3 regions of the Parabacteroides sp. D25 genome follow, and region 3 is predicted to be linked to each of the others. Evidence: riboswitches for the same ligand, from Rfam matches in the RefSeq annotation. Region 3 holds a riboswitch; each other region holds the start of a gene.
What was found. A riboswitch is a leader RNA that binds a small molecule or an ion and turns the genes downstream of it on or off. The one in region 3 is predicted to bind cobalamin.

Region 1 (8,496 bases), on a different contig from region 3:
CGTAATAAGGTGAACGTGACGAGCAATAGCCGTTATGGTAGCAAGAACCAATTCTTGCAGTCGGTCAATGCGGACGTGAATGTAGGGAAGTTCGGTTCATATACTTCTTATCAATATCAACGGGCCGATGGTTGGCAATTAAATCCCTATACGGAGAGTAAAGGCGAGTTGGTTCCTACCAATAAGCAAGCTTCCGAGGGATTTCACCGGAACGTGATCAACCAACGTTTCACGTACGACGCTACGGATCGTTTGTCTTTTTATGTGCGTGGTACTTTCTTCGGACGTTCCAGCGATCGTCCGATGCCAATGGATAAAGTGAATACGACCAACTATGATATGAGAAAAGAGACGTTCACTTATGGGGCGGGCGCTCAATACATGATTAATAAGAACTCTTATTTGAACGCTGATTATCTGTCGGACAATCATAGTACGTATAAGGATTTCTTTGATGGAAAGAAAAGCGGAGAGAGTGATATGACGAAACGGATTCATTACCATAACTTGAATGTCAAGGGAATCTTTCGTTTGGGCAAATATAATAAGCTTTCGGCTGGTGCGGAGTTCATTAAAGAGTTACTGAGTAGCGAGACGGATAACATAGCGGGTAAAAGTATGTACACGACTGCGCTTTATGCTCAAGACGAGATCAATATCAATGAGCATTTCCAAGCGTACGCGGGTTTGCGCTATATTTACCATGAGAATTTTAAGAGTTATGCGACTCCTAACGTGGCTTTGCTGTATAAGGTAGGCGGTTTTAATTTCCGCGGATCGTATGCGGCTGGTTTCCGTACACCTGAATTGAAAGAGTTGTATACGGAATCGGAGAAGAAAGCGTCCGGAGCGACTCGCCTTACGATCGGTAATCCGGATCTGGACCCGGAGAAGAGCGACAATTTTACGTTGAGCGCAGAATATACGATGCGGTATTTCTCTTTGTCCGTGTCCGCTTTTATGAATAACGTACGTAGCATGATTAACTATAAGATGTTGGATACGGCGGAACGGGATGCTTATAACACCGCCCATGGTACGTACTATGATGAGATACAGATGCGTGCGAATATCGATAAAGCGAAGATCAAAGGTATTAACGTGGCCTTCAATAGTTATCTGGGAGCGGGCTTTACCTTGAATGGTGGCTATAGTTTCATGGATGGAAAAAACGTATATGAGGATGAGCCTTTGGATAAGACCGTTAAGCATAGTGGTACGGTAGCGGCTATGTGGTCTCATACTTGGAATAAGTATAAGCTGAACGTGAATTTTAACGGACGTATCCAAGGGGAACGTTATTCTACTTCTTATGGATACGCACCGAAATATTCCTTGTGGAATCTCAATACGAGCCATACGTTTAGAGCCGGCGATTTCTTGTTGGAACCGGGAGTAGGTATCGAGAACCTTTTTGATTATGTAGATGATCGTCCCTTTAATTACAATTACGCTACATTGACCCCGGGCCGTACCTATTACGTCAGCCTTCTGGTCCGTTTCAAGCAGTAAACTGTCACATGTCAACTATTAACTAATATAATAATGTATAGGGGATTTTTACGATCCATGTTTGTTTGTTCACTCCTGCTCGGGCTCGCCTGTTCATTATGGGCGAAACCCGGGCGGGAGTTTTACGCTTCCGATATCCGGGAGAGCATGGAAAAGGGAGATAAGTTAGCGATCTTGATGGTACATTTCGGGAGTGCTTACCCGGAAGCTCGTACCCAAGTACTCGATGTGATGAACAAGCGTGTCAAGGAGGCTTTCCCAGACGTGGAAGTCCGGCAGGCTTATAGCGCCCGTAGCGTAGTGAGTCGGTTGAGGGCGCAAGGTGTTTGGGTTCAGTTGCCGGCGGACGCCTTGGTAGAGTTGCGTGATCAAGGGTTTACCCATGTGATAATCCAACCGACTATCATTATAGAGGGTGTGGAGATGGAAGCGATCCGCAAAGAGGCGGAACAGCGAAAAGGTTTGTTTAAGGATTTGCGTGTAGGTAATCCCTTGTTATATGATGATACCGATTATGAGGCGGTGATGAAAGCGGTTTCCTCACCTTCTGGAGTGACTAAAAATGGGGCTAAGTTATTGGTGGCGCACGGAACTTATCATGCCAGTAACTCGGCTTACGCGAAATTGGGGTATATGTTCCAGACCAAAGGAATGAAAGATTATTATACCGGAACCCGTGAGGGTTTCCCTACGATCGAGGATGTAGGTGAGCAAATGCGCCAAGCCGGTCATAAGCGTGTGGAGTTGATTCCTTTTATGTTCGTACTGATTCGAGGTACGGAAAATACGGTTACGGATTTCTGGCAGAAAGGGCTACGTCAACAGGGTTTCGATGTGGATATTTATTTAAAGCCTCTAGGTGAGAATCCGGCGATCCGGTCTTTATTTATCGATCACATCCGTTTCGCCATGAAATATAAACGGGCGACGATTTTTGATCGAAAGAAATTATATACACACTGAACAATTGAAAATTGAGAATTGAAAATTGGTTCAGTAAGTACTCCCTAATTTTCAATTCTCAATTCTCAATTATTTACTGGTAGTCTTCTCCGGTTTCCCAAGCCTCCGCATCATTATATAATGCTTTTAGATGGTTCACCCAGATCTGACGAACAGCGTCGTAATCGCCTAAGCCTATGATCTTACAGTTCTCTAAACTTCCGTTATGGCTTTCTTCCGTGTCGATCTTGAAGCCCATCTTCAAAAGTTTTAGTCTCCAGCAAGCGTCGGCGTTAGGAGCGGCAGCGCTGAAATCATCACCCTCCTCAATACCCCAAAGGTCATTATGCGCATGGTCTCCGGCGATAGACATGAACGGAGCTAAGGAGATCGTGATCTCTTCCGGTTTTAAGTTATGATCCTCGCGGTATTTGGTAAGTTTGGAATAGACACATTCCTCATTTGGTTCGCCTTCTTCCGGCCAGAACAACATATCTCCGTAATCAACGGTACCTACGAATACATTCTTGTTAGCGGCCAAGGCTTGCATAGCCTCTTCTGTTTCCGTGTATTTCGTATTTGCGTTATAGTTTTTATCCGGGTTACCATGTCCCATTAATAAAAGGACGTTCTTGTTATCAGCCAATTTATCACTGTAGTGGCTGTATAGGACTTTTGCTACGGCTTCCACATCCTCTTCGTTGTACACCAAACAAGGGCTTTTTACGACTTGAACACTCGGGAAAGACTCGATCATGAATTTCTTCTTCACGTCCGTATTCATCAAGCTTAGGTATTCCTCACCCGGGATGATGTGTAAGGACTGTACCGCAACCTTCTTGTAACCGGCATTTCCTAGGGCTTGTAACCAAAGGTCCGGTTGGTAACGTGCGATACCTGTCTCTGCTTCTACACGATTCACACAAGTACGGGAGGTAAATGACAAATAGATGTCCGCATCGGGAAATGCGTTTTGGAAATCGGCTAGTGTAGCGTCGTATGTCTTGATAGACTCCTTGAATGTGCTACCGAATGTACACAACAAGATCGCCGTGTCATGTTTCTTACTTGCCTTTACGACTTCTTCCGCCGGGTTTGCGGTATTGTCGTCGTCTCCATCATCACAGGAGGTAAAAACTGCGTTTGAGGCAAATAGACTCGCCGCAAGCAAAAGGTACTTAAATTTGTTCATCGCATTTAACTTTTAAGATTGTTTATAGTTTATGTTTATTCTGAAATTTCACGATAAAAGAGGCGTACCAAGTCCGTCCGGGAGACGTAGTTCCACGATGGCGTCCGAACGGGGTACGATCCACATAATCGAAGATATTATCGATACCGACATTGATATCTAGGTTCCATTTTTTCTTTTTCAATACGTTATGACGGGTATTCAATCGCCATAGCTGATAACTTTTTCCATCACCGTCCGTGATATAAAAGCGGGTAGATTGGTATCGGCCGAACAAAGTGACATCCAATTTATACTTTTTCCACGCATGGTTCCATGCCAGTTTCCAATTGGCATTATGGAATGAGGTTCCGTTGATCGGGGTGTAGAGCATATAATTCGGGTCGGCTGGATCATCCGTATATTGCGCTTTGGCATCCGTATAGCTATAGCCTCCACCAATAGCCAAGGAAGATAGGATTTGATAGGTGAGCGATATATCTCCTCCGAAAGAGCGGGCTTTGGATAAGTTCTTGTGTTGCATGCTGGCCTCGATCTCATCCAATCGGTCTTCGGCGCTTGTCGGGATCTCGGTCAAGGCGATCATGTTCTTGATACGGTTGTAGAATCCTGTTACCGTGATCTGCAGGTTCGACGCATGATATTCTACGCTCGCCGAATAATAATTGGACTTTTGCGGTTTTAAATCCTTATTACCATAATAATGTTTCCACGGGCCGCCGCCGATCTGCGTGATATAATCATCGTGCAACTCCTTTAAGGTAGGAGCCTTAAATCCATTTGAGTATGTGGCTCGGATATTGAAGTCGCCTAGTTTGTACATGGCGGAGACTTTAGGGGTAAACGTAGCCCCGAACTCTTGGTGCACGACGAAGCGCCCACCTACCGTCACATTCAACCGATCCGTCGGGTTCCATTCGTCTTGTACATAAGCGGAAGCCGTAAATACGGAGGCTTTCCCGTTCTCGATACGCCGGGGGGATTTCAAATGATCGTATTGATATTCGAGCCCGGCGCTTAGGATATTGTTTTCACCGAGGTGGAATACGCTTTTGGCTTGTCCTAGGAAACGTTGTTGAGAGGTTTCCAGAATATGTTCTCCGGGATAACGAGTGATACGTAAATCCGTCTTCGGATCGAAGAAGTTCGTGACATCTTTATGATGGTAATTATAGAAATAGCTATAGTTACCATACGTTAGATCTACCGAAAGGAAGTTCTGCCCTCCCAATGCGTATTTAGCTCCTCCGGCTACATCGAAGTTCCGGTAGAATTGATCATAGGTATAATACTTGAATGCGCCGTGCGGACGATAATTCCATTTCTGGTAAAAAGAGCCATCGGCCGAAAGGCTCAGCCGGTCGTTCACTTTGTAGGTTAAGTTCTCCCTTAACGTAAAGTTCGTGGATCGGTTTACGGTTCGTGTCACGGTTCCATTCATTACCTCGTGATGGTCCCATTCTTGGGTCGTATTTCGCCAGCCGTCCGTATGGGTCGTACTAAGTGAGGTGTTGGAATTCACTCTCTTATGCCCAAAGCCGATTTGTACGCTTTCCAATATATCTCCATATGATCCGACACGAGTCGTATTCGATAGGCTCACTTTATCCCGGTTCTTTTTCGTGATAATATTGATGACACCGGCGATAGCGTCCGAGCCATACAGGGAAGAGGCGGCACCTTTTACGATCTCGATACGTTCGATATTGGCGGGGTTGATAATACTCAAGTCGTTTTGTCCGCCGGTATCTCCGTTGATCCGTTTGCCATTGATAAGGATCAAGATGTAATCGTTGCCTAATCCGTTCATCTGGATGCCACTACCCATGTCGCTCGGATTGAAGGTGATGGAAGCGTTCAGCCCTTCCAGAATATCTTGCATACTACGTCCTTGGTAACTGTCAAGGGCTTTGCCGGTGATTACCTCTGTTTGCACAGGGGCGTCTTTCAGATAGTGTTCGGTACCCGTACCGGTGACCACGACCTCGTTCAATAGCACGGAAAGTTCCTTCGGATCTTTCAATATGCTTTGGGCGCATACGGATTGTACGCATGCCACCAGAATAGCGAATGCTAAAAGCCTCATATAGTGTTTTATTTATACACGAAATAAAACAACAAGCCTCTATCTGGTTATGTCTCAAAAAATAAATTGAATCGTTTTTTGTATGACACATACTTCTATCCTGGAAGCTTGATGTTATTGTAAGACTTTAGCAGGTATTCTGGCTCTCCTCTGGTTAGAAACCTTCCCATTCCAATTCAAGAACAGTGGCTTTTGAACTTCTAACCAACTTAATGAGGATTACAGCTGCAGGAACAGCTCCGGATTCACACCGGATTCCCTCTCACCAAACTATGTGATAGCTTGGTTACTAAAATCGTGGGCAAAGGTAGGTCTTTTTAATTAAATAATACAGACATTGAGAAAATATTTCCATTTTCTTATTTACTTCATGCCTCTCGCTTTATAGATACGCTCCTTAGCCTCATTGATCTTTTGGAGTTTCTCATTGGCGGCCTTGCGGATATCTTCACCAAGGTTGGCTACTTTGTCCGGATGATGTTTGATAGCCATGCGGCGGTAAGCGGCACGCACCTCATCGTCCGTAGCCGTGGGTTCTATCTCTAATACTTTATAGGCGTTATCTAGGGAGTTTTCCTGAAGATTTAACATGGATTCAACTTCCTTTTCAGACATTCCCATCGCTATGGCTACCTCTTTTAAAGCGTTGATCTCGGTGGCGCAAACATTACCGTCGCTCTTAGCGATCTCGGCGAGGAACGCCAGCAGTTGCAGCCGCTCCTCATAACTTAGGTTGTATGCGATCTGGGTTCCGCATTCCCGGATGGTATTCTTGAATCCTATGCTATTCTCTTGCTCCATGCGTTTGGCTTGGTCGAAAAGCTTTAGCAATATCTCTTCACCTTGGCCTACGGCGATCTCGCCGAAGTTCCTTCGGAGGAATTGACGGACATATTCCATCTCGCTGTGCATGATTTTCCCATCGGCACGGATGATATAGGAGGCCATTACCAACATGGAGAAAAGGAAACTGTTACGCTCCCCGGCGTATGGGTCTCTTCGTGTATATTGATCATCGTAATTGGTTCTGCCACCGAAGGGCTGTCCCGTCATGTTTGCCTCTTCCTCAAAGAAAGAGCCTAATATAATACCGGCTAAAGCGCCCAGTGGTCCGAATGCCATAAACCCCAAGACACCGCCTATCCATTTTCCGATACCCATATTCTTCTTTGTTTTATTTGTCGTTAATCAATGGTGCGATATTCGCTATTCTCTAAACGCATCTCCGGCTGTTGCAATTTCTGGTATTCATCATTGTTCAATTTTGATACCGCAAATTCGCTCTATTTCAAAAATATATTCTTTGGGTGTTGTGAACAATACAGCTTCCATTCCAATCGCCTTTGCACCCAACACATTCACCATTCTGTCATCCGTAAACAAACATTCCGACGGTTTAAGGCCATATTTGTCACGAAGGCGAAGATAAATTTCCTTTTCTGGCTTGATGAAGTGTTCCTCACATGATATTACCATACCGTCAAGTAACCGGAATATGTCGAATTTCTCCATGACCCGGTAGATTGTGTCGCTCCAGTTCGTCAACCCATATAGTTTGAATCCAGATTGCTTTAACTTTTTTAGAAGTACACGCATACCTTCAATCTCTCCTGTTATCTCTTCTAGATAATTATCTTTGAAAAACGTGAAGGCATCACTATATTCAGGATACCTTTTTATCGCTCCGTCAATCATTTTATCAAACGGGATTATTCCACGGTCGCACATGTTTATAAATTTCGGATCTGATAGAATTTTGTGAAAACCGATTAGTGACACTTCATCATCCCCGAAATGTCGTTCAAGCAAGGGTTGCAAATCGTGATTTACGAGGACCTTGCCAAAATCAAAAATGAGGTTTTTAATCATTATCTTCGATATTTTTAATTACACGGCAAGGATTGCCGACAGCTATGGAATTGGCAGGAATATCTTTCACGACAACACTGCCTGCTCCGATGACAGAGTTTTTACCGATGGTCACACCCGGAAGGATTGTAGAGCCGCCTCCTATCCATACACCATTTTCTATAAGGACAGGTCGGGCAATTGTGTCGCAGATGGACGCTCCGGGATGTGTCCTTTCCGGCATCCTTTCCGCAAGGTGAACGGAATGAGTTGCGGTATATATTTTCACATCGGGGGCTATCATCACGTTGTTACCGATAATGATATTGTTATTATCGAGGAACGTACAGTTCATGTTCACGATCACCTTGTTCCCGAAATAGATGTTTTTCCCATACTCGCATCGGAAGTCTATGTCGATGTAAACATCCTTGCCGATACTTCCGAACATCTGCCGATAGATGCGCTGCTTTGCCTCATTGTCGGCATAATCCGTTTCTCTGAGTTGGTGTAGTAGCCTTTTGTTACGGACAGTCATTTCCGTTATTTCGGGCGATGAGCCGTCGAAAGGCTCCTCATCCATACATTTTTGATATTCAGTTTTCATGTGTTCAATTCATCTCATTGTAGAGTCTTATTCTTTATTTGAGCCAATTATTACGACAAGGTAACGCAAGCAAGAATAGGCAGCTTCAAATTGATATGCCTTCAAGCATACGCAAAGTTACACAAAATAGCTGAGAACACGAACAAACGAAATGTATAAAAACTGTACTTGCCTGTTGACTCTACAAAAAGTAAGGCTTTTTCATTTAACATCTCATTTAAGTGGAGCTTCTTGTAAATTTTAGCATGCGCTATTGTTTTCGGTGGAAGGATTCAGGAAAACACGTACGACCTTTCCAGAAAACACGTA
Region 2 (12,124 bases), on a different contig from region 3:
GGGATTCACTCTGATCGCCTCAGGTGTATACCAACCGGAAGATGTTTGGAAGAAGCAAGAGGATTGTATGCCTAGCGGTATAAAATGGATAAAGGACTCGGTCGCTGCGGTTGATCCCGTATGGAATCAAGTAACGACCAAAAGTAACGGAAAGATTCCGTACGACTTTTTAGTACTGACCCCGGGATTACAATGTAACTGGGAAAAAGTAGAGGGCATTACCCACGACACCTTGGGACAAGGAAACGCAAACTCTATTTACGATTTCGAAGGAGCCCAAAAGACATGGAAAGCTCTTCAAGAATTCGCTAAAAAAGGAGGCAAAGGTATTTATACCGATACCTATACAAAACATAAATGTGGTGGTGCTCCCAAAAAGATCTGTTTATTATCCGAGCATTACGCAAGGAAACAAGGGACTCGCGACAAACTGCAATTGAATTATTTTACCGCATCGAAGGAGCTATACGATATTCCGTATTTCACGCCTCGCTTGCTGGAAATATATAATGAACGTAACATACCTATTAACTTGAATGTACGTGTAAAAGGTGTAGACACATCCGCAAAACAAGTGCATTTTGAGAAAATAGAGACAAAAGGCGAAGAAAAGATCGTAACGCCGTTCGTAGAGGATTACGATTTCTTACACTTCACCCCGCCTATGTCCGCTCCCGATTTCGTTCGTGATGCCGGATTAGGTTGGACAGAAGGTAAATTGGCCGCGGACGCATGGGTAATGGTCGATAAAGAGACCTTGGTACATAAGAAATACCAGAACATCGTTTCTCTGGGTGATGTAGCCGGTATCCCGACCAGTAAAACATCTGCCGCTATCCGTAAGCAAGTACCTATCGCCGCCAAGAACCTGATCGCGCTCATGGAAGGTAAAGAGCCGACCGAGAAATACAACGGTTATGCCGCTTGCCCGATCGTTACGGATTATGGACACGTGTTGCTTTGTGAGTTTGACTACGAAAAGAAACCAGACATTTCATTCCCATTCTCGATGATCGATACATCAAAAGAGCAATGGCTTGCTTGGATCTTAAAGGTATATATTTTAAAACCGATGTATTTCAACGGAATGCTTAACGGTTACGCATAATATGAATAAAAAAAATCTATGAAATAAAACTCCCTATAATTTCGAATGCCAAACTACAAAGCCCCGGGTTTCAGTTGTACGAAACCGGGGTTTTTGATTTTTAACGGGTAGCCTTTTCCACTAAATATACGATCGACTTATAGGATATCCCACTATTCATCGTCAAACCAATCTCGCACGTACGGCTATTGCTATATCCTTCCGTCGCCCCATGCAAGTTCGGTTTCAAGTAATGAAGACCGGAAGCGTTTAGTTCCGGATAGAAGAAACCACGATCGCCCGCCCAACCGCAACAAGTAACTTGAGCGGGAGAGACCACCCGGTTCGCGCATAAGCCCGCCAGTTCCACCAGCTTGTCTTGTACTCCCATCTTCGTTGTACTACAAGTAGAGTGTACCGCTACCGTAACCGGCAACTTAGTAAAGTTCAGACGATCACGCATAAAGTCATAGATAAACTCCACAGGTTCATATAATCGTAAACGTTTATCCAAGGTTTCCCTCATATGCAGCAAGCAAGGGCTCATGTCACACAAAATAGGCAAGCGGCCGTTATCGCTCGCCCGCAAAAGAGCCTCATTCAATTCCTCCGCCTTCTGCGCCGCTTGCTTCCGGAACCCTTTACTGCTAAAAGCCATGCCGCAACAAAGCTTACTTAGATTCTCAGGATAACGAATCGTAAAGTCCGCTCTTGTCAATAAAGCGATTATTTGTTCCGTTACACTTACAAAATCCACATCTTCATAATCAGCTGAAGCTCCCATCGTACGGGTAATACAAGACGGGAAATAAACCATTTCCATCCCATTCTCTACACCCGTCAGTTCCTTGAACTTTGACGCGCCAGAAGGTGTATGCCGAGTCCAAAGCGGGAATTTATGAGCGGAAGCCCTAAACAAGAAAGAGGCAAATCTCTCGAATGCGTTATACCCCACCAGCTTTGAAAGCACATGAGGCAGCTTAAGCAAAGGACGAAGCATACCCGTTACGGTTCCCATATTCCCGGCGATGCCTGAAGCGATAGCATTCGCCAAGACACCATTCTCTTTCCACCGTAACTCTTTGATCAATAAACCGGTATTAATGCCAACCGGACATGCCGTAGCACATAGGCCATCGGTAGCGCAGGTAGCGTTACCTTTATAGTTAAAGGCTTTCTTGAGTTCTTTATATCGCTTAGAGTTTGTTTCCCCCTGTTCCGCCAAAGCCGATAATTCCCTATAGATCACGATACGTTGCCGGGGTGTCAATGTCACATGCCTTGACGGACATTGTATCTCACAAAAACCACACTCGATGCATTTATCGATCAGCTCATTCGCCAACGGTATTTGCTTTAAGTTCTTTATAAACACATCCGGGTCCCGATTTAAAAGGACGCCCGGATTTAATATATTTTCCGGGTCAAAGAGCCTTTTGATCTTCCACATCAACTCATAAATCTCCTCACCCCATTCATCTTTAACAAATGGAGCCATATTTCGTCCCGTGCCATGCTCCGCTTTCAAGCTACCGTCGTAGTAAAGTACCACATCTACAAGGCTACGCATAAAAGAAGCGTAATGATCGATACCTTCCTGTGCGTTTATATCCGGAAAAATCGTGAAATGAACGTTTCCATCCAATAAATGTCCCCACATCACCGCATTTCCGTATCCATAATCCGACAAGACCCCACGCACTTGTTCCAAAGCCTCTCCTAAAACCTCTTCCCGGAAAGCAATATCTTCAATAATAGATACCGTCCCCCGTGGCCGTCTTCCCGCAGCGGAAGTAAATAAACCGTTTCGTACCCGCCAATAAGTAGCGTAAAGCTTCGGATCGGTCGTAAATGATACCGGACATAAGGTCTGTATATCTGCTAGCCGCTCCTCTATATCCCGGAATTGGATTTGAAGTTCTTCTTCCGAATTAGAAGACGTGTCGATCAGTAACGCTACCGCATCCTCGGGTAAAGAATGTAATATCTCCGGCATCCCCGGTTCATCCTCTACCGCATGTAAGGCGTTTCTATCCATCAACTCGGCGGCGGACACCTTGCATTGGCGTAACGGGTCTATGGCTCTGCATGCTTCTATCAAAGAGGGGAAATAAATCAAGGCGGAAGCTTTTAAAGACTCATCCGGGACTGTCTCGAAAGTAACCGAAGAAATAAACCCTAAGGTTCCTTCCGAGCCAACCATTAAATGCATGAGTATATCGTATGGATCAGTATAATCCAAGAAAGAGTTCATTCCATAACCGCAGGTATTCTTCAACTCATATTTAGATAGAATCCGGTCTTCCATGTCCGGATTCAACAAGATCTCCAAACGGAAATTCATCAACTTTTCCAATAAGCCTATATGCGTTTGCATGAAATCCCTGCGACTCGCTAACGAAGAAGTATCCAAAAAGGCTCCATCCGCGAAGATAATTTCCATATCCCGAATCGTATTATACGAGTTATGGATAATACCATAGCTAGAACCACTCGAGTTATTCGCTACGATCCCACCTATACGTGCGGATTTGATGGAGGCAGGGCTAGGACCCAGTTTGCGGCCATAAGGCCTCAGCCACCGGTTCGCCTCTTCTCCAGTTATACCACAGGGGAATTTAGCTAAACTCCCATCTCCTGAAATCTTAACCTTTCCATAATCAGGACTGATTTCCATCAATACAGAATCTGTGATAGTCTGGCCGGATAAAGAAGTCCCCCCAGCTTTAAAGGTTACAGATTTACCAGTCTTCTCACATTCAGCAAGAACACGTTTTACATCCTGCTCACAACTCACGATTTCAACTCGTTTGGGATTCAACCTGTAAATCCCGGCATCTGTTCCCTTCGCTAATGTAGTTAAAGCATCAGCATATACCTTTTTTATCTTCATAGTCTAATACCTTTATTTGTCTAGAAACGACATTTCAACAAAGATATGAAACCTTTAAGACAATCAGGGCATTTCTCTAAAATAACGAGGAGAATACCCGAATACTAGCTCCGGATGGAAAATCCAGATTAAATCTTTCAATAGATATTCCGGATGTATAGGGAATTCCTCGTAATAAGGAACTGCACCTGTATTACAGGTATAAATCCGTTTTTTTTTAAAAGCGTCGAAATTCTCGTAAGGAGTATATTCGGAGCGTAAATCTTTATAGGTCATCTCAGAAGACTGATTATATTTAACAAGCCAAATATCCGCATGGATCGCTTTATCAAACACGGTCTCAAATGCTAAGGGGGTACTTCCGGCACCCGGTAAATCCTTAAACATATAATCGGCTCCGGCGTCCTCGATAAGATGAGCCATATAACTATCTCCGGATGGTACATACCACGAAGAGCCGAACTTCTTCTCCGACAAAACAGTAGGACGATTATCTATATTTGCGGTTAAGTCCTTTAGAGACAAATAGGCTTGCTCTGTTTCTTTAAATATAGAATCGGCCATCTCTTCCTTTCCGAATAGCAAACCATAAAAGCGAATCCACTCCGTGCGCCCCAAAGGAAATGCCTCCATATAGTCGGCTCCTTCGATAATGGGTATCCCTATCTTCTCGACAGGCCCATAACTACTGTTCTGAAACGGGGAAGCTATCACGAGTTCCGCACCGATCTCTATCATTTTCTCTATATTCGGAGAGGTAGCCTCACCTAAATCAGCGATTCTTCCGGCCTGTATACCCTCTTGTATGGCAGGAGTATCCATATAACGAGGCTCACAAACACCTATAACCTTATTGATTTCGTGCAATTGATCAATAATAGCCGCATGAACAGAAGTATAAACCACAATATCTTTTACCGGGACCTTCACGATCGTCCCTTTGGGTAATCCGCCAGGAACCGACTTTGTCCGGTCTACCAATAAATAGCGTTGAAGCAGACGAGTACTATCCCACGGATCACGAACTTCCACCATTGTATAGGTATCAAAGCGCTGAACCGTGAAACCTTGGGCATATTGAATACTATCAGAGGAAAGAGCTTCCTTGGAAGAAGTTTGCTTTCCGGATGGCGTACATGCCACCATCCAGAAAGCGAACCCTAAGAGAATCAGTAATCGCATTAGATATTATCTTTTTGAGCGAGGACTACTTTCATGGGATTTAAACCGGCCTCAAACTTCTTGAACAATTTACCGTCACCTCCGAAACAATAAATATCGCCATTATTCTTATAATCAGACTCTGCGACATAGACATTTCCACCCACGGCACTGATTGAATAAGGGGACTGTATTGAGGTTCCATCTGTAATAAAGCTCGTTCCCGCAGATTGACTCTTTGTATCAAATGTTAAAAATGCAGGGCTAGACATTCCCCATTGCGCATAGAACAGAAATAGCTTGCCATCCTCATAGGCCATCTCCGTTGCGTTTGGACAATTCGTAAGGGAAGTAACCTCATAAGTCTCCGTATTTATCTTTTGTACCGTATTGGGTATATCCGCATAGTTACCCATAGAAACCACATATACATTTCCTTGCTCATCCGCCTGTATCCGTGTGGGATTCAATACTACATCCAACTTCTTTATCTCTGTAAAAGTAGACAGATCAACCACTGATACCGTTTTATCATACCCAACCTCGGTACTGTAATCCATACCTCCGGAGTTTGAGACAAACAATTTATTAGAAGATACCGCCAATTGTTCCGGATTCCGTCCGACCTTTACCTTCGCCTCAACCTCCAAGGATGCGGTATCCAAACGAGCGACATATCCATTATAATAGCTAATATAGACTTTTCCACCCTCTGATACCATATAACGGGGCTGCCCCTCTGTCTTGACTTGCTTAATGGATTTTGCCTTCAGATCTGTCACTTCTATCGTAGACTCTCCATATACCGCGATATACATCTTATCGCCATACACGATCATATCCTGTGCCGTATCTCCCAGCCCCCTGCCATTTTGAGCCAAGAAATAATCGGGGACAACCTCATCCTTTTCTATGTCGTACATATATAAAGAAGAGTTGTTATTTCCCATATTGCCCGAATTCAAGAAATATAAAGCCATGAAAGAACTATCCTTCACAAAATCAATAACTCTTACGGAAGCATAAACAGAAGACTCACCTTCCGCATTTGCGGCTATAACTAATAAATAGCCTATATTTACGACATCCGTAATAGCATATGAATGTGTTCCAACTTCTACCTCCGCAATTTTCATATCTTTAGCGGTTCCATCAGAGGAACCATAAATCACGTACTTTGTTACATTGTCAACAGAAGACGGAGCTGTCCAATTTAAGGTTCCGCTAACTTTTAAAGCTTCCGGATTCTCATCCGTAAAACTGACATTAGTTACAGATACATTTGGTATGTTCAGTGAAGGCTCATTGTCATCATCACAGCTGACAAACGAGAAAGACATCAATGCACACAAGGCAGAGACACAAACTAAATTCTTCTTTTTCATTACTTTACTTTTATAGTTTACTAATAGGATAAACAAATACTTAAACGCCAAGAACGGCCCGGCATGGGATAATACTGAATAACATCATAATTCACGTTCGCAAGATTTAACAATTCACCTTGCAAACGCAAACCGAAATATCGAAAACGAAAATCTCGATTTATAGAAATACTCTGTTCTATATAAGAATCAATCCTGTTCCGATCTATATTTTGCGGCAATGCATAACGATCACCAACCGCAGTCAGTATATAAGAGACATTTACCCATGGATTTTCCAAGGTTACGGAAACCGTGCCAGAATGACGAGGTGTATAAGGAATCTGATCCTTATAATTCTTAGCTTCCGGATCTGTCACATCAACCGCGTATTGAAAAGAATAAGTGGAAGCCAAAAGCAAGCTCATTCGTAAGGGCAATCGGAATTGTGTAGATAAATTTACATCTACCCCTTTAATATCCACTTCGCCCATATTCATCATCTTCCAAACATACATGGTAGGTAAAGCCACGATCTTATCTTTCACCGTATTATAATATCCATCCGCCGAAATACTGAAATGCCGCAGCCAATCCCCACAGGAAGAACTCCATGTTACCCCTACATTATATTGGGAAGTTTCTTCCGGTTTCAAATTTGTATTTCCCATACGGAGGTAATACAAGTCCGTAAATGTAGGAACCCGGAATATATCTTTGTAAGAGGCACGTATCCGCAAAGTACTTTCCGAGAATGGCCGCCAAGACAAACTTACAGCCGGGGATAAACGCCTCTTATCATCCGGTTTTTCCCCTTGCTCCACTTTATCAGTGATATATGTTCCCAATAAACTAGCGGTAGCCGTGAATCGACTGTTCTTATATTGCACCGCTAGTACTGATTGAGAGGCCATTCGCTTTGGATTAGGGCCGTTCACAAAATTATTGTCCAGCATAGAGCGAGTTAAATCCGTAGTCAACGTCGCCGATACATACTTTATAGGAGTATACAGCAAACCTACAGAGCCATAATACTCATTCTGTGTATTCAAATCGACTTGTTCGCCCGCAGCATATTTATCATTTATATCTAAATAACGAGTAAAAGCATAATTATACTTAGCCATGGCCCGTAGCGTAAATTTCTCATTAAGAACATTCTTATACCCCGATTGCACGAAAAAGTTATTATCCCATAATCGTTCAGAAGTGTTCTTGTTATATAAATTAACAGAACCGGGAAGCCCCCGCTCCGAATCAAAATAGTACGCCTTAAAGGAAAGTTCGCCTCCCCTTCCAAAATCGCCGAATAGATTACCTTCCAAATGGTAAGCATGGATATCGCTATTTCTACGCTTCTCTCTCGTCTCCAATTCCCCATTAATCAATGTATAGGGATATTGCCCATCCGCACGCACGAAATCACCATGTAAGGATGCGCTCCAACGCTTTCCTAATTTTTGATCATAATGCAGCACGGGATTAAAAAGCCCGAAGGAACCTCCCTTAACCTTAAGATAAGTATGAAACGATTTGTCTTTAAACGTGGGCTTTCCGGTTTGTATATTCAAGGCTCCTGCCGAGGCATACACCCTTGCCGTTTGGAAGATGTCATCCGATTGTCCGATCGATAAGGAAACCATCTCCACGTTATCCAACGAGAAACGGCTGATATCGACTTGCCCGCTTTGCGCATCCGTAATCGTCACCCCATCGTAACTGACGGCGGTATGCTTCGCTCCCAAGCTACGTACCGAGACCGTTTTCAATCCTCCGATCCCCCCATAATCCTGTACTGTAACTCCCGAGAAGCGTTTCACGGCCTCGGATAGGTCTTGTACTCCCAAGCGATCGATTCCCGCCCGGTCCATAATTTGCAAAGGCGTACCTTCACGGGTGACCGACGGACGTACCTTCTCCACTACTTCCACCCCGGAAAGCTCGTGATAGGCCGTCGTATCGATCTGTTGACCGAAAGCGACACCCAAAGAAAATAACCATACGCTAAAAACGCACAGACATCTTATAAGATATAAATCTCGCATAATAATTCTTAGGTTTACCAACGTCTTCACCCGAAACGTCGCATAACAAAATCATGGCAGGTTTTCTGGCTCGTCCACCCTCTGTCGGCTACCTTCCCGCCTATCCGATAGGCAGTGGCAACAAGATTTGCCGGGGCTCCAAGGACTTACAGCTACGGGTACAGCTCCGGACTCGCACCGGATTCCCTTTTACTGATTATTATCGGAATCGATAACATCTACACCTTGATTGGCCGCAAAGATACATGTTTACTTTTTGATTAGCAACAAAAAAGCCCCCCGGCGAATCACTTCGGCGGAAGGCTAGGGAGTTTACACTTTTCTAAACATTACTAACAACAAAATATTTATTCTATGTATAAAAGAATAATATCATTAACTGTGCGGTCAACACACGCAAAAACATGGTCAATGGATAAACCGTCGCATATCCAACCGCCGGCGCATCATTTCCTGCCGCCATATTGGAATAGGCTAACGCAGGAGGATCGGTCGTACTTCCCGCAATCAATCCCATCAACGTAAAATAATTCAGTTTATAAAAATACCTTCCCACACAACCGATAATCAGTAGAGGCAATAACGTTATTATAAAACCATAACCGATCCAAGCTACACCACCCTTATTGACTATCGTATCGACAAAACCTTCACCCGCACTCAATCCCACGCAGGCGAGAAACAACGTGATTCCTAATTCCCTCAATAGTAAATTAGAACTTTGCGTGGTATAAGTAACCAATTTATAACGATAACCGAACCGGCTTATCAATATCGCAACGATCAACGGACCTCCCGCTAATCCTAATTTCACCGGTTGAGGAATACCCGGAAAACTAATAGGAAGACTTCCCACGATAATACCCAAAACTATACCAACAAAAATAGTCACCAAATTAGGTTCATTCAAGCGTTTCATTGAATTACCCAGCGTCTCGGCAACTTTCTCCACCGCCAATTCACTACCGACCACTGTCACCCGGTCGCCTATTTGCAAGACCAGATTAGGAGTAGCTACCAACTCCAGCCCCGCACGATTGATCCGAGTCACGTTAATTCCATGTAAACGGCGTAACTGCAAAGCCCCTAATTGCTTACCGTTGATTTCAGACCGGGTAACCAAAATACGCCGGCTGATAAACTGGCTTTCCGCCGGAATCCATTGCTTACGATCCATCTGTATTTCTTGACCGATAAAAGTCTTTATCGCCTCCACGTCATGCTCTGCGGTAATAACAAAAATCTTATCATCCCCATTCAATACCGTGTTCCCCGCCACGATCTCTATCCGATTCGTATCGTTACGTAAAATACGGGAAATAACAAATTCACGGTGTTCCAACAATTTAGATAGCTCACTTACGCTACGACCAAAAATCGCCGGATTCTTCACCACCAAAGAGATAGGTACAGCCTCTCCTCCCGATTCCGTATCCGTCTCTTCTTCCAATTGTTCCGTCTCCTTCGCAAAAGAGATACGGAAAACATAACGGATAAAAATCATCGACAAGATAATGCCGATCACACCTAACGGATAGGCAACCGCATATCCTAAAGCGATCGTTTCATCCGAGATCCCCGTCATATCTGAATAAGCCTGTTGAGCAGCGCCCAATCCCGGTGTATTCGTCACTGCTCCGGATAAGATACCTACCATTGTCGGTATAGGAATGCCTGTAATATAATGTATAATCAAGGCAGTAATCACCCCTAGAAAAACAATACCGCAAGCAAGCATATTCAACGTGATCCCTCCCTTTCGAAACGAAGAGAAAAATCCGGGGCCTACTTGCATACCTACCGAGTAAACAAATAAGATCAAACCAAACTCTCTAAAAAAATGAACGACCGACGGATTCGCCGTAAAACCGAAATGCCCGAGAAAGATCCCGACAAACAGTACCATGGTAATCCCTAAAGAGATACCGAATAGCTTCAGTTTACCAAGCTGGATCCCCAGAGCGATCACAACGGATAACAAAAGGATAGAATGCCCTACCCCTTCTCCCCATAACAATTCATTAATCCATTCCATATCTATTCATGTATATATTAATTTAAGATAAAAAAGTACCTCTGGCGAATCACTTCGGCAGAGATACACATATTGAACATTTAGTATCCCAGTTTAATCTGGCATCCATTCTAACAACATTTACTAATATATTTTCTATTTCTTATGCTGATAATTTAGACAAACTTTCCTCTTCCGGCAAAAGGGTTACCGGCCATTCAAATGTCGCACGACAGTGCGAACAGATCCTTTTCATACGTCTTTGTTCCTTTTAAGATATTGCTTATCTTTTCGTACTGCTTTCCTAATCCCTCGAGCAAAAACAGCCTTTAATGAATGGCAGGTCTTCTGACTGACTCCCATCTTGAAGCCTTCCCGGTCGCTAGAACCAGTGGCGATAGTGTTGTTTCAAGATGTTCTTCGGAGCTTCACAGCAGCGGGACTGTCCGGGATTTACACCCGATTCCCTTTTAATCCACATACCCGAATGGTATATGCGGAACCGATTCGGGAACAAAGATAGCATGTTTTCCGTATATATCATATCTTTTCGCTTTTTTGTTTACTTTTATTATCCAAATAAAAAAATCCCGGGACAAAACAATTGAACCGGGATCTTTTAACCTCTAAGCTATCCTCCCGACAGGAAGAGGCTTTGATTTTCCTTAAATAATAATTACTACAAGGGAATATTTCCATGTTTTTTAGGAGGATTACTCTGGCTCTTATTTTTCGCCATTTCCAACGCCTGAATCAATTTAAAACGTGTGTCTCTAGGTTGTATGACTTCATCTATAAATCCTTGCTCGGCTGCCCGGTAAGGATTTGAGAATTTCTCGGTGTATTCACGAATTGCTTGTTTCTTCTCCTCATCGTTGGCTTTCCGGTATAATATATTCACGGCACCTTCAGCCCCCATCACCGCAATCTCAGCCATCGGATATGCCAAGTTTATATCGGCACCGGTAGGCTTACTTGCCATTACGATATAGGCTCCCCCGTAAGCCTTCCGGGTAATCAACGTGATTTTGGGAACCGTGGCCTCCGCATAAGCGTAGACAATTTTTGCCCCGTGGCGTATAATTCCCGCATGTTCTTGCGTACAGCCCGGCAAGAAGCCCGGCACATCCTCGAACGTGATCAATGGAATATTGAAGCAATCGCAGAAGCGAATGAAACGTGCGGCCTTATCAGAAGCATCGATATCCAAGACTCCCGCTAAAAAGGCAGGTTGGTTCCCTACGATACCTATGGTACGGCCTCCCAAACGAGCGAATCCCACTACAATATTGCGAGCGAAATGAGGCATAATCTCGAAAAAGTAATGATTATCCACTATCGGCTCTATAATATCCTTGATGTCATAAGGGACATTAGGATCTTCCGGAATCACATGCTGCAACGACTCTTCTACCCGACGCACATCGTCAGCACAAGCTATAACTGGAGCGTCTTCCATATTATTAGAAGGCAGGAAACTCAGAAGTTCCCGGATACTCATCAAAGTCTCCTCTTCCGTATCACACACAAAATGTGCGACCCCGCTTTTTCCGCTATGTA
Region 3 (12,124 bases):
ATCTTTGTGGACCTCTTTTTTAATTTAATGATATGTGGAATAATCGTATTGAGTTCTTACTCGTTAGTTTCTTTTGTATTTGTTCATTGGCTTTTACCGGTTGCCAAACGAAAAAACGATCGGATCGTTATGTCGTAGTTTTATCAATGGACGGTTTCCGCTCTGATTATCCCTCACGTGCTCATACTCCGACGTTGGATTCTTTGGCGAATGTAGGGGTTCGCTCCACGTTTCGCCCATGTTATCCCAGCGTGACTTTCCCGAATCATTATAGCATGGCTACCGGATTGCATCCGGATCACCATGGTTTGGTAAATAATTTCTTTTATGACGCGGAGCTTGATAGTTCATACCGGATGGGAAACCTGGATCCGCGATTTTATGGTGGAGAACCTATTTGGAATACGGCGGAACGCCAAGGGGTTCGTACCGCTTCCTTCTATTGGGTCGGTAGCGAGGTGCCTTTGGCGAGTGGCCAGCCTTCAATATGGAAGCCGTTTGATAAATCGGTTTCTTTTTCAGATCGTGCTGATTCCGTGATCTCTTGGCTGAAGTTGCCGGAAGATATACGTCCTCATTTGATTATGTGGTATATGGAAGAGCCGGATGCGATAGGTCATTCCGCTACCCCGGATTCCTCGGCAACCTTGGATGTGGTAGAGAACTTGGATAAAGTCTTGAATCATTTCTTCACGGAAGCCCGTAAGCTGGATATTTTCGATAAGATCGATTTTATCGTTCTCTCGGATCATGGAATGGCCACCTATTATCCCGAGAGATATGTGAACTTGAATGATTATCTACCCCGGGATAGTTTCGATTATGTCTTTGATGGTGTTCCTACATTATTATATCCGAAGAAAACCTATGTGGATACTGCCTATGCGATTTTACAGAAAGTGCCGAATATAACCGTATGGAAGAAAAACGAGATCCCTGAGAAATTGGTTTACGGAAAGAATCCTCGAGTTAGTGATCTGGTTGTTTCTCCACATATTGGAACGTATGTGCAATTCCGCGAGAAATCATCTCCCCGTTATGCGGCGACACATGGTTACGATAATTTTACACCGGAGATGGAGGCTATATTCTATGCGGCAGGTCCCTCGTTCAAGAAACACGTAGAGGTTCCGCAAATGGCGAACGTGAACCTCTATTTGATGATCGCACGCTTATTGAATATACAGCCCGCCCCGAATGATGGAGATAGCGCTGTCGTTCAGCGGTTATTTAAATGATAGGACTTCGCGCTACTTTCTAAATGGAGATTTACTGCACGGGCCTTGCAGTACTACTGTAAAGCCGGTTGCAGTAATTGATGCCTTATTGATGTTCGCATGTCATCTTACGCATGAAAGCGAGACTGCCTTTAGCTAGCTCATCTGCGTTGTATTTAGATGGACGCCAAAGAGATACGACTTCCGCCATGCCGGGAACGGAATTGGAGAAATTCTCCAGAACTAAGTTCCCATTGAAATCGATTTCCTGTAGTCCCCGGAACAAATCATCCCAGCGTACGTTTCCCTCACCTAGCATTCCCCGGTCGCTTTCAGTCATGTGAATATGGCGAAGTCGGCTGCCTGCGGCGATAACCGGTTCATAGAAACTAGTCTCTTCTATATTCATATGGAAAGTATCCAGATGCAAAGATAAATTCGGAGCGTCTATGCGTTTGATAAAGCGCAAGACTTCCTCCGCGGAGGTACACATATAGCTTTCATAGCGATTGATCGGCTCTATACCGATCGTGATTCCGGATCGGCCGGCGTATTCGGCAACCTCCGCCCATACCTCACAAAGCGTATTCTCTTCTTCCCGTGTTCGCTGTTTGCCGGAGAAGACCCCGATGCCGGAATGTAAGACACCTCCCAAGTAATCAACCTCCAGTTCGCTCGCTTTATCCAGCGCCGCCTTGATCAGGCGAGTCGCTTCCTTGGGATAAAAAGGAATATGCGCTTCTTGGGGAAGGTTGAGAGAACAAGTCGCCTTCAATCCGTGTTGTTTCAATTGTCGCTTTACGGTTGGAGCGTCGAACTCCATGGAAGGAGGCAATAAGATTTCCAGTAAATCAAAACCGGCGACAGATGCTTGCTGGATGGCGAAAAGACCGCCTTCTGGTGTCCACATAGGTGGTATCCAAGAAAGGATGGAAGCTCCGAAAGTAGGATTCATAATCGTATTGTTTTTATTCGTTAGGGTTACAAAGTAAGTACTTTTTTGAAGATTTCATTGCGAAGAAAGTGAAATCCTTCGCAATGAAATATCATAAATGTCATTTAAAAATAAAAGTTGGTACCCGGACAGAAGATAGGGTGGCTGCTGGTGTTATCAATTTCAATCTTATTTTCTCTAGCGAGCCAACCGATAGCGGACCATAGATCCGCATCTGTTAGAGCGGATTTTGCTCTCAACGCCTCAAAACTCCAATGTTGGCCATCTGAAAGCAAATTCCAGATAGCTCCTGCATTTAATCCGATCGATCCTTTTGTCATGATAAAATCTGTTTTTATGTTTATGGTATATAGTGCTTATATTGTTATAACAGATAATATCCGGTAAAAGTATGTTGCGTTGAGATAAATAATCTAAAAAACAAAAATCTCTTGATGCGTTGAATTTTATTCCTTGAAGTCAGCGAATATGGATTCATCGTATACATTGTGTTCCTTTTTATCGTGGAATGGATACCATACTTGGGCAAAGAACGGATTTCCTTTAGCGATCTCGTCGTAATTCCAAGGGAGCGGTAAACATTCCGGGCACCAATGGCCTCCTAATAATACTAATGTGGGAGAGGCCTTAAAACGGTGACCGAATTGGCATTCCCAATCGAGCGGAGTCGATAAGTCTCCTTTTGTCATGGCCGGGGACAAGCATTTTCCTCCCCTGAATTCTGCGGCTTTACGCATATCCTCGATATCCCATTCCGACTTCGGCTTACTTTCATCATAACCATGATCCAGAAAGACGGGTGTTTCGGAGGGGCGTTTTGTCCGGATCTTATCCCAACCCGGGATTGCTTGCCAATCCTCATACGAGCCAAAATAGGCGGATATACGATCTTGGTGTCTGTTCTTGATCCAGTTACGGGTTCCCAGTCCCGGCTTTTTAGCGATGGCTCCCATACCCAGTTTTATGAAGATAGGAGGGACGATCTTTGCTAGGTGGAAATACCAAGGGACTTGGCTGGCCATCCATTTAAAATAATCGTCGCAAGTTTGGTTACTGCGGAAATGCAGATATCCTTCCAATAGGTCTGAATCGGTATACCATTGTCCGTGGAAATTACGGATAGCGAACCAGTTCGGTTCGAATATTTTCTCCGGGGCGGGACAGCCGATCGCTTTTAACAATTTACTCTCAAACTCATAATTCGTCAGGCGGAAAGATGGGCCGCTACTAATGTTATAGAAACGGTTCCAAAACTCATCCGGCACCTCTTCCTCGCATACATTCGCTAGTAAGCGACCGGAATCCTCGGCGGTAGCCCATTCCAGCACGCCGTCTAGCGGTACATGGAATGTGATTGGGTCCGAACCCTTGAATAATAATTCGGGGCATAAGATACCGGTTTGGCGAAGGCACGCCCAATGTCTAATACCCGACTCCACGAAAATACGTTCGGCTATTGTCTTTGAGATGGCATAATGGTCATAAACACTTATATTGATCGGATCTCCCGTACGTCCCCAATGAACCGGTGCGTTACGGTGGCCGGTTTGCGCCACGGAGCCGATATAGACTACCTTGATCTGATCTGCGTTCGGTTGCGCTTTTACGGCATCCACGATGTGTTGAGCGGCGGTCGTGTTTACTTTCAAGGTCTTTTTAGGGAAATAATCCGCCGCCGGCGAAACCATTCCACCTACGTGTAATACGTAGTCCGCTCCTGTTACTCCATTTAGGACATCCTGATAACTCGTCAAGTCTCCCCAAACGATACGGATCCCTGCCACGGCCTCATAGGTGGCCAACTTCTCTTTATTGATTTTGCTCGGACGAGCCAAGAGTGTTATATTAAAACGATCTAGCCGCTTGGACAACTCGACCAATCCGGCATGGCCCATCGTCCCGGTGGCTCCGGTCAGAAAGACGGTCTTTTTACTTTTCATGATATAATTTAAGTGTATAATAAAAATCTTAGGATACTATCGGGTAGCGAAGGTATATAAAAAAAAACTCCCAACCAATAGGTTGAGAGCTTTTGTAGTGGATACGAGAATCGAACTCGTATTACATGCGTGAGAGGCATGTGTCCTAACCGTTAGACGAATCCACCATTTAGATGTCATTGTTTTTGTTTGACGATGCAAAGGTAGATATATTTTTTAATTCTGCAATAGTTGGACTGAGTTTTTTTGAAGAAAAAGTGTGTTTTTTATCAAAATGCCAAGAAAACGGGGAGAATACCACTAAAAGGCGTTAAAAGTAGTTGCGATTTCATTGTTTTTTCATTGTCGGTACTGTTTATTTATTCTACCTTTGCCATCTGTAATTGAACAAAATAGTATTGAACATTACTAATACCAGTTTAATAAACAACTAATATTATGGCAGAACTTAAAGAAAAACTTTTCTCAGAATTCGCACCTGTGTCTACTGAAGAGTGGATGGCGAAGATAACGGCCGACCTGAAAGGGGTACCGTTTGAGAAAAAGCTTGTTTGGAAGACAGGCGAAGGATTTAATGTAAATCCTTTCTATCGTGCAGAAGACATCGAGGGTTTAAAGACTACAGAGTCTCTTCCCGGTGAATTCCCTTATGTTCGTGGAACGAAGAAAGACAACGATTGGAAGGTACGCCAGAACATTGAAGTTTGCTGCTTCAAGGGTGCTAACGAGAAAGCACTTGACCTTTTGACGAAAGGTGTTACTTCTCTTGGGTTCATCATCAAAGGTGATGAGGTGAACGAGGAGAATATAGCTACTTTATTAGAAGGTATTTGTCCGGCTTCCGTAGAATTGAACTTCAACACTTGCAACTGCAAAGCGGAGAAGTTGATCGGTATCTTGGCTGACTACTTCAAAGGCAAGGGTGTCGACGCAGAGAAGTGCTACGGTTCTGTAAACTATGACGCTTTCAAGAAACCTTTAGTAAAAGGTAAAGAAAACAGTGAGTGGGTAGAAGGTGCCGCAGCTGTGCTCAAAGCTGGACAGGCTTTGCCTAACTACCGTGTATTGGCTGTAAATGCGTTCCTTTTCAACAATGCTGGCGCTTACATTTCTCAGGAATTAGGTTACGCCTTGGCTTGGGGTAACGAATTGATGGCAAAACTTACCGAGGCTGGTTTCACCGCTGACGAGGTTGCCAAGAAAATCAAATTCAATTTTGGTATCAGCTCTAACTACTTCATGGAAATCGCTAAGTTCCGTGCGGCTCGTTGGTTGTGGGCCGAGATCGTAGCCGCTTATAAGCCGGCCTGCGAATGCGCTTGCAAGATGGTTGCTCACGCACAGACTTCAGAGTGGAACATGACGGTTTACGATGCTCACGTAAACTTGCTTCGTTCTCAAACTGAGGCTATGTCTGCCGCTCTTGCCGGCGTAGACTCTATCACGGTTCGCCCGTTTGATAAGATTTACCAGACTCCAGACGATTTCTCTGAGCGTATCGCACGTAACCAACAATTATTATTGAAGGAAGAGTGCCACTTGGATAAGGTCGTTGACCCGTCTGCCGGTTCTTATTATGTAGAGGTATTGACGAATTCCTTGGCTGATGTCGCTTGGAAGTTGTTCTTGGAGGTTGAGGAAAAAGGAGGATTCTCCGTTGCCGTGAACGCAGGTGAGATCCAGAATGCCGTTAACGCTTCGAATGTAGCTCGTAAGAAAGCGGTTGCTACCCGTCGTGAGATCCTGTTGGGTTCTAACCAGTATCCTAACTTCACGGAAGTAGCTGCCGATAAGATTCAGGAAAAAGGTTCTTGCTGTTGTGGCGGTGGTCATTGCGGCGAGGCAACGATCCCGGCTCTTGATTTCTCTCGCGGCGCTTCCGAATTCGAGGCTTTGCGTATGGCGACAGAGAAGAGTGGCAAGACTCCGAAGGTATTCATGTTGACGATCGGTAACTTGGCGATGCGTTTGGCTCGTTCACAGTTCTCCGCTAACTTCTTCGCTTGTGCCGGATATAAGATAATTGATAACTTAGGCTTCGATACGGTTGAGGCTGGTGTTGAGGCTGCAGTCAAGGCGGGTGCTGAGATAGTGGTTCTTTGCTCTAGTGATGACGAGTATGCTGAATTCGCTCCTGCTGCTTACAAGGCTTTGGCCGGACGTGCCGAATTCGTTGTAGCCGGAGCTCCTGCTTGCGCGGACGACTTGAAGGCTCAAGGTATCGACCAGTTCGTAAATGTAAAGAGCAATGTGCTTGAGACATTGAAAGCATTCAACGCTAAATTAGGAATCGCTTAAGTATAAACAATTATGAGACCAAATTTTAAAAACATAGATATAAAGAATGCCGGATTCGCAGCTACAAACGCTGCCGAATGGGCAAAAGCCAATGGTATCGAGCCCAATTGGAAAACACCCGAGCATATCGAGGTGAAACCTGTATATACAAAAGAAGACTTGGAGGGTATGGAGCACTTGAACTATGCTTCCGGTCTGCCTCCTTATCTACGTGGCCCGTACAGCGGTATGTACGCTATGCGTCCTTGGACAATCCGTCAGTACGCGGGTTTCTCTACCGCTGAGGAGTCTAACGCTTTCTATCGCCGTAACTTGGCTTCCGGTCAGAAAGGTTTGTCCGTTGCGTTCGACCTTCCGACTCACCGTGGTTACGATGCCGACAACGAACGTGTGGTTGGTGATGTAGGTAAAGCGGGTGTATCTATCTGTTCCTTGGAGAACATGAAAGTGTTGTTCGATGGTATTCCTTTGAACAAGATGTCTGTTTCCATGACCATGAATGGTGGTGTGCTTCCGGTATTGGCATTCTATATCAACGCAGGTTTGGAGCAAGGTGCTAAGTTGGAGGAAATGGCCGGTACGATCCAGAACGATATATTGAAAGAGTTCATGGTACGTAATACCTATATTTACCCGCCTGAGTTCTCCATGAAGATTATCGCTGATATCTTCGAGTATACCTCTCAGAAGATGCCGAAGTTCAACTCTATCTCTATCTCCGGTTATCATATGCAGGAGGCTGGTGCTACGGCTGATATCGAGATGGCTTATACGTTGTGCGACGGTATGGAATATCTTCGTGCCGGTATCAACGCCGGTATCGATGTGGATGCGTTCGCTCCCCGTTTGTCATTCTTCTGGGCTATCGGTGTAAATCACTTCATGGAGATCGCCAAGATGCGTGCGGCTCGTATGTTGTGGGCGAAGATCGTGAAGAGCTTCGGCGCTAAGAACCCGAAATCATTGGCATTGCGTACACATAGCCAGACTTCCGGTTGGTCATTGACCGAGCAAGATCCGTTCAATAACGTAGGACGTACTTGTATCGAGGCTATGGCCGCTACATTAGGACATACACAATCTTTGCATACGAACGCATTGGATGAGGCGATCGCTTTGCCGACCGATTTCTCCGCTCGTATCGCTCGTAATACACAGATTTACATTCAGGAAGAGACTAAGATCTGTAAGGAAATCGACCCGTGGGCTGGTTCTTACTATGTAGAGTCTTTGACGAATGAATTGGTACATAAAGGTTGGGCGTTGATCCAAGAGATCGAGAGCATGGGTGGTATGGCGAAAGCCATCGAGACAGGTCTTCCTAAGATGCGTATCGAGGAAGCGGCCGCTCGTACACAGGCTCGTATCGACTCTGGTGTTCAGACCATCGTTGGTGTTAACAAATATCGTTTGCCGAAGGAAGATCCGATCGATATCCTTGAGATTGATAATACAGCCGTACGTAACGAGCAGATCGCCGCTTTGAAGGAGTTGCGTGCTAACCGTGACGAAGCCGCTGTTCAAAAAGCTTTGGCTGATATCACGGAGTGCGTGAAGACGAAGAAGGGCAATTTATTAGAGTTGGCTGTTAAGGCTGCCGGCTTGCGTGCGTCATTGGGAGAGATCTCCGATGCTTGCGAGGTGGTTGTAGGTCGTTATAAAGCAATCATTAGAACTATTTCAGGCGTGTATTCATCAGAAACTAAGAAAGACGCAGACTTCCAGAAAGCTTGCGAGCTTTGCGAGCAATTCGCTAAGAAAGAGGGCCGTCAGCCTCGTATCATGATCGCTAAGATGGGTCAGGACGGACATGACCGTGGCGCTAAGGTTGTTGCTACCGGTTATGCTGACTGTGGGTTCGACGTAGATATGGGACCGTTGTTCCAGACTCCGGCCGAGGCTGCCCGTCAAGCTGTAGAGAACGATGTTCACGTAATGGGCGTTTCTTCTTTGGCCGCTGGTCATAAGACGTTGGTTCCGCAGGTTATCGAGGAGTTGAAGAAATTAGGTCGTGAGGATATCATCGTTATCGCTGGTGGTGTAATCCCGGCTCAAGACTATGACTTCTTGTATAAGGCTGGCGTTGCCGCTATCTTTGGCCCGGGTACTTCCGTATCGAAGGCAGCTTGCCAGATCCTAGAGATCTTGTTAGGCGAATAAATAGCATTTAAACCTTACGGTTTTTTAATAAAGAGAGGCTGGACAATTGATTTTGTCCGGCCTTTTTTAGTATTGTATACGGGTTTATGTACTTTTGTAGCGATTATTCAATTAAAAAGGGAAAGAATCATGGGAATCGTTATAGGTATAGACGTGGGAGGTAGCACGACCAAGATCGTCGGTGTGGAGGATAAGAAGATCAAGAACCCGATGTTCGTGAAAGCTACCGATCCGGTAACCTCTTTATTCGGGGCCTTCGGTAAATATATTTATGATAATAACATCTCACTCTCGAATATAGAGAAAGTGATCTTGACGGGTGTAGGTAGCGCCTATATCGATCAACCTTTATATGGCTTACCAACCGCGAAGACGGATGAGTTCCTCGCAAATGGGCTAGGGGCGCAGTATAATACGGGACTGGATAGCCTGTTGGTGGTCAGCATGGGAACGGGTACCTCTTTTGTCAAGGTACAAGGCTCCACGGTCGAGCATATCGGGGGATTGGGTATCGGTGGCGGAACCATCCTCGGCTTGTCTAAGCTATTATTGAAAACGCATGACTTTCACCAAATAGCGTCTTTGGCTGAGCATGGTTCCCTGAATGATATCGACTTGCATATCCGGGATATTACGCCGCATCCGCTACCCGGCCTGCCGCTAGACGTGACAGCCTCTATTTTTGGAAAAGCGGATGCGAACGCTAAGGTTGAGGATATCGCTCTCGGTATCGTTCATATGGTCTTGCAGACTATCGGGCAAGGAGCTGTTTTCGCCTCGTTAAATGGCGATATCAAGAATATCGTGTTGATCGGTAACCTGACTCGCTTGCCGCAATGCCCGGATATTTTCCCCCGTCTGGAGGAGATGTGCGATGTCCATTTCAAGATACCGGAGTATGCCGAGTATCGCACGGCTATCGGGGCGGCTTTATGTTATATCAGGAACCGGGAATATAGGGATATTTTTTGTGGAAAGTGTTAGGCTACATCAAAACTTTATGTATCTTTGCTACATGCTTTGTTCCCTTTCGGCAATCGCCGGATAGGGATTAAAAGGGAATCGGGTGAGAATCCCGGACAGTCCCGCTGCTGTAAGCTTCATAAACGGGTTGAGCAATACTGTTGCCACTGTTCATTCAAGTGAATGGGAAGGCGCTTAAGACCGGAAGTAAGTCAGAAGACCTGCAAGGCGTGTATATTTTCGACGGCTTCGAGGAAAGGCCGGAAGAGAACGCAAGAACCGTATCCGGTTTTTACTATTCTTTATCCAAGGTTTTCTTATCAAGTCGTCTCATGGTTTCGGATAATTATTTTGCCATAATAATTAGGGAAAGAAGCATGAATCTGACCGACGGGATGAGCTCCGTATGTAAGATGCATGCTTTCTTTGAGTTTAAAGGACTGGGGTATTCCGTGAACACTCTATAGAGAATATTTGTTTATTATTAGAAAAGTGCGTTTATTTGCAACGAGTAATTAACAAAAGAAGTATGAATATGAAGAAAATCGTGGGATTTCTTATGGTTGCCTTGTTAGCGTTGATGGCGCTTCCGGCGAACGCTCAGCTTAAATTCGGTATCAAGGGAGGTGTGAATATATCGTCTGTCCATTTCAACTCGGACGTGTTGAAAGCGGATAACGTAACCGGCTTCCAAGTGGGGCCGATGATCGAGACGACTTTGCCGTTGGTGGGTGTCGGGATCGATGCGGCCGTGTTGTATTCGCAAAAAGGTTTGGAGACGACTTCGGTTGGCGGGGTTAAGACTTCGATGAAGACGGATTATATCGATGTTCCGGTCAACTTGAAATGGAAATTCGGCTTACCGATCGTCAAAGCGTATCTGGCAGCCGGTCCGTATATCGGTTTCCGTGTAGGCGGTGATAAATTTTGGGATATCCCGGGTTCCGTAGCGGATCAGGTGAAGGCGAAGAATTTCAGCGCAGGCCTTAACTTCGGTGCCGGCGTGGAGTTGATCAGCCACTTGCAGGTGGGTTTCAATTATGGTCTGGGACTGACTGATAACTATAGCATTGAGAAGGTGAACCTCTCCGACGGTGCCGGAAAGAATCGTGGATGGTCTATCACGGCAGCGATCTTGTTCTAAATAGGTGAAAATAAAATGAGAGAGGCTGGGCTTTAGAAGTCCGGCCTTTTTTGTTATTTTTGGGCTCGTAATGAAACACCTGTTTGAATGAAATATGCGGACGTCATACTTCCCCTTCCTTTGGAGAATAGCTATACCTATCGGATACCCGAAGATCTGGAAAGAGCCGTGACTCCCGGTTGCCGGGTGATCGTGCATTTCGGGAAGAAACGATATTATACGGCCATCGTCATGGAGGTACACGACCGGGAACCGGTATCCGATTTTGAGACGAAGGAGATCTACGCTTTGCTGGATGCCACTCCGGTGCTCCGCCGTCCGCAACTCCGTTTCTGGAAATGGATATCTTCTTATTATATATGTAAGCTGGGCGACGTGTATAAGGCGGCCTTGCCTTCCGGCTTAAAGTTGGAAAGCGAGACGGCGGTTACTTATAATGAGGATTTCGAGGCTACCGCCCCCTTGCGCCCGAACGAGCAAGCGGTACTGGATGCCTTTAGCGGGGTTTTGAAATTGACGATCTCGGAGTTGGAGAAGAAGACCGGTCTCCGAAATGTTGTCCCGATCGTCTCTTCCTTGATGGTGAAAGGGGCGGTCGAGGTGAGCGAGGAGCTAAAGCGAGGATTCGTTCCCAAGACACAGGCGTTTATCCGTTTGGCCGAAGCTTACTGGGATGAGACGAAATTGCAGGCGGTGTTCGAAGAATTGAAAAGGGCGAAGAAGCAAGAGCTTCTGTTGGTCAGCTTCTTGGATTTAAGCCATACCTTGAATCCCGCTTTATCGAAGGAGCTTTCCAAGAAAGAGCTATTGGAACGCAGTGGTTATACCTCTGCGGTATTGGAGGGTCTGCTGAAACGGGGTATCTTGGAGAGTTACGAGAAAGAGGTGGGTCGTTTACAAGTATCCGTCTGCCGCTTGCAAGAGCCGAATCCGCTCAGTCCGGCGCAAGAGAAAGCCTACGGAGAGATCCATGAGGCTTTCAAGACGAAGGAGGTTTGCTTGCTTCATGGCGTGACTTCCAGTGGTAAGACCGAGATATACGTCCGTTTGATCCATGAGGTCTTGCGGCTGGGGCGGCAGGTTTTATATATGTTGCCGGAGATCGCTATCACGACCCAGATCACGGAACGGCTGGCGAAATTATTCGGGGATAAGCTATTGGTCTACCACTCTAAGTTCTCGGACAACGAGCGGGTGGAGGTCTGGAACAAGCTGCTGCATAGCGACGAGCCTATGCTGGTATTGGGGGTCCGTTCTTCCCTCTTCCTTCCGTTTAAGGACTTGGGCTTGATTATCGTGGACGAGGAGCATGAGAATACGTATAAGCAGCAAGACCCGGCACCCCGTTACCATGCCCGTAACGCTGCCATCGTCTTGGCGGGTATGCACGGCGGTAAGACCTTATTGGGTTCCGCCACCCCTTCCATCGACTCTTATTTCAACGCTA

Region 1: another riboswitch for cobalamin. It lies ahead of HMPREF0999_RS05005 (TonB-dependent receptor plug domain-containing protein); the one in region 3 lies ahead of HMPREF0999_RS07585 (porin family protein).
Region 2: another riboswitch for cobalamin. It lies ahead of HMPREF0999_RS05045 (putative transporter); the one in region 3 lies ahead of HMPREF0999_RS07585 (porin family protein).

What each region holds. Positions count from the first base shown of each region.
Region 1 is NZ_JH976501.1:342,813-351,308, forward strand. It holds gene HMPREF0999_RS04990 (TonB-dependent receptor) at 1-1,512, shown strand, start outside; gene HMPREF0999_RS04995 (sirohydrochlorin cobaltochelatase) at 1,546-2,475, shown strand; gene HMPREF0999_RS05000 (sirohydrochlorin cobaltochelatase) at 2,549-3,646, opposite strand; gene HMPREF0999_RS05005 (TonB-dependent receptor plug domain-containing protein) at 3,669-5,732, opposite strand; cobalamin riboswitch at 5,844-6,041, opposite strand; gene HMPREF0999_RS05010 (TerB family tellurite resistance protein) at 6,096-6,893, opposite strand; gene HMPREF0999_RS05015 (HAD family hydrolase) at 6,984-7,601, opposite strand; gene HMPREF0999_RS05020 (sugar O-acetyltransferase) at 7,594-8,187, opposite strand.
Region 2 is NZ_JH976501.1:354,469-366,592, reverse strand. It holds gene HMPREF0999_RS05070 (NAD(P)/FAD-dependent oxidoreductase) at 1-1,108, shown strand, start outside; gene HMPREF0999_RS05065 (FAD-binding and (Fe-S)-binding domain-containing protein) at 1,209-3,980, opposite strand; gene HMPREF0999_RS05060 (ABC transporter substrate-binding protein) at 4,044-5,162, opposite strand; gene HMPREF0999_RS05055 (DUF5074 domain-containing protein) at 5,162-6,526, opposite strand; gene HMPREF0999_RS05050 (TonB-dependent receptor plug domain-containing protein) at 6,547-8,550, opposite strand; cobalamin riboswitch at 8,588-8,793, opposite strand; gene HMPREF0999_RS05045 (putative transporter) at 8,903-10,585, opposite strand; cobalamin riboswitch at 10,885-11,086, opposite strand; gene HMPREF0999_RS05040 (acyl-CoA carboxylase subunit beta) at 11,244-12,124, opposite strand, start outside.
Region 3 is NZ_JH976502.1:165,080-177,203, forward strand. It holds gene HMPREF0999_RS07540 (ectonucleotide pyrophosphatase/phosphodiesterase) at 33-1,238, shown strand; gene HMPREF0999_RS07545 (sugar phosphate isomerase/epimerase family protein) at 1,324-2,172, opposite strand; gene HMPREF0999_RS07550 (winged helix-turn-helix domain-containing protein) at 2,277-2,492, opposite strand; gene HMPREF0999_RS07555 (NAD-dependent epimerase/dehydratase family protein) at 2,619-4,112, opposite strand; tRNA gene HMPREF0999_RS07560 (tRNA-Glu) at 4,208-4,279, opposite strand; gene mutA (methylmalonyl-CoA mutase small subunit) at 4,551-6,410, shown strand; gene scpA (methylmalonyl-CoA mutase) at 6,423-8,570, shown strand; gene coaW (type II pantothenate kinase) at 8,700-9,554, shown strand; cobalamin riboswitch at 9,574-9,777, shown strand; gene HMPREF0999_RS07585 (porin family protein) at 10,069-10,677, shown strand; gene priA (primosomal protein N') at 10,765-12,124, shown strand, end outside.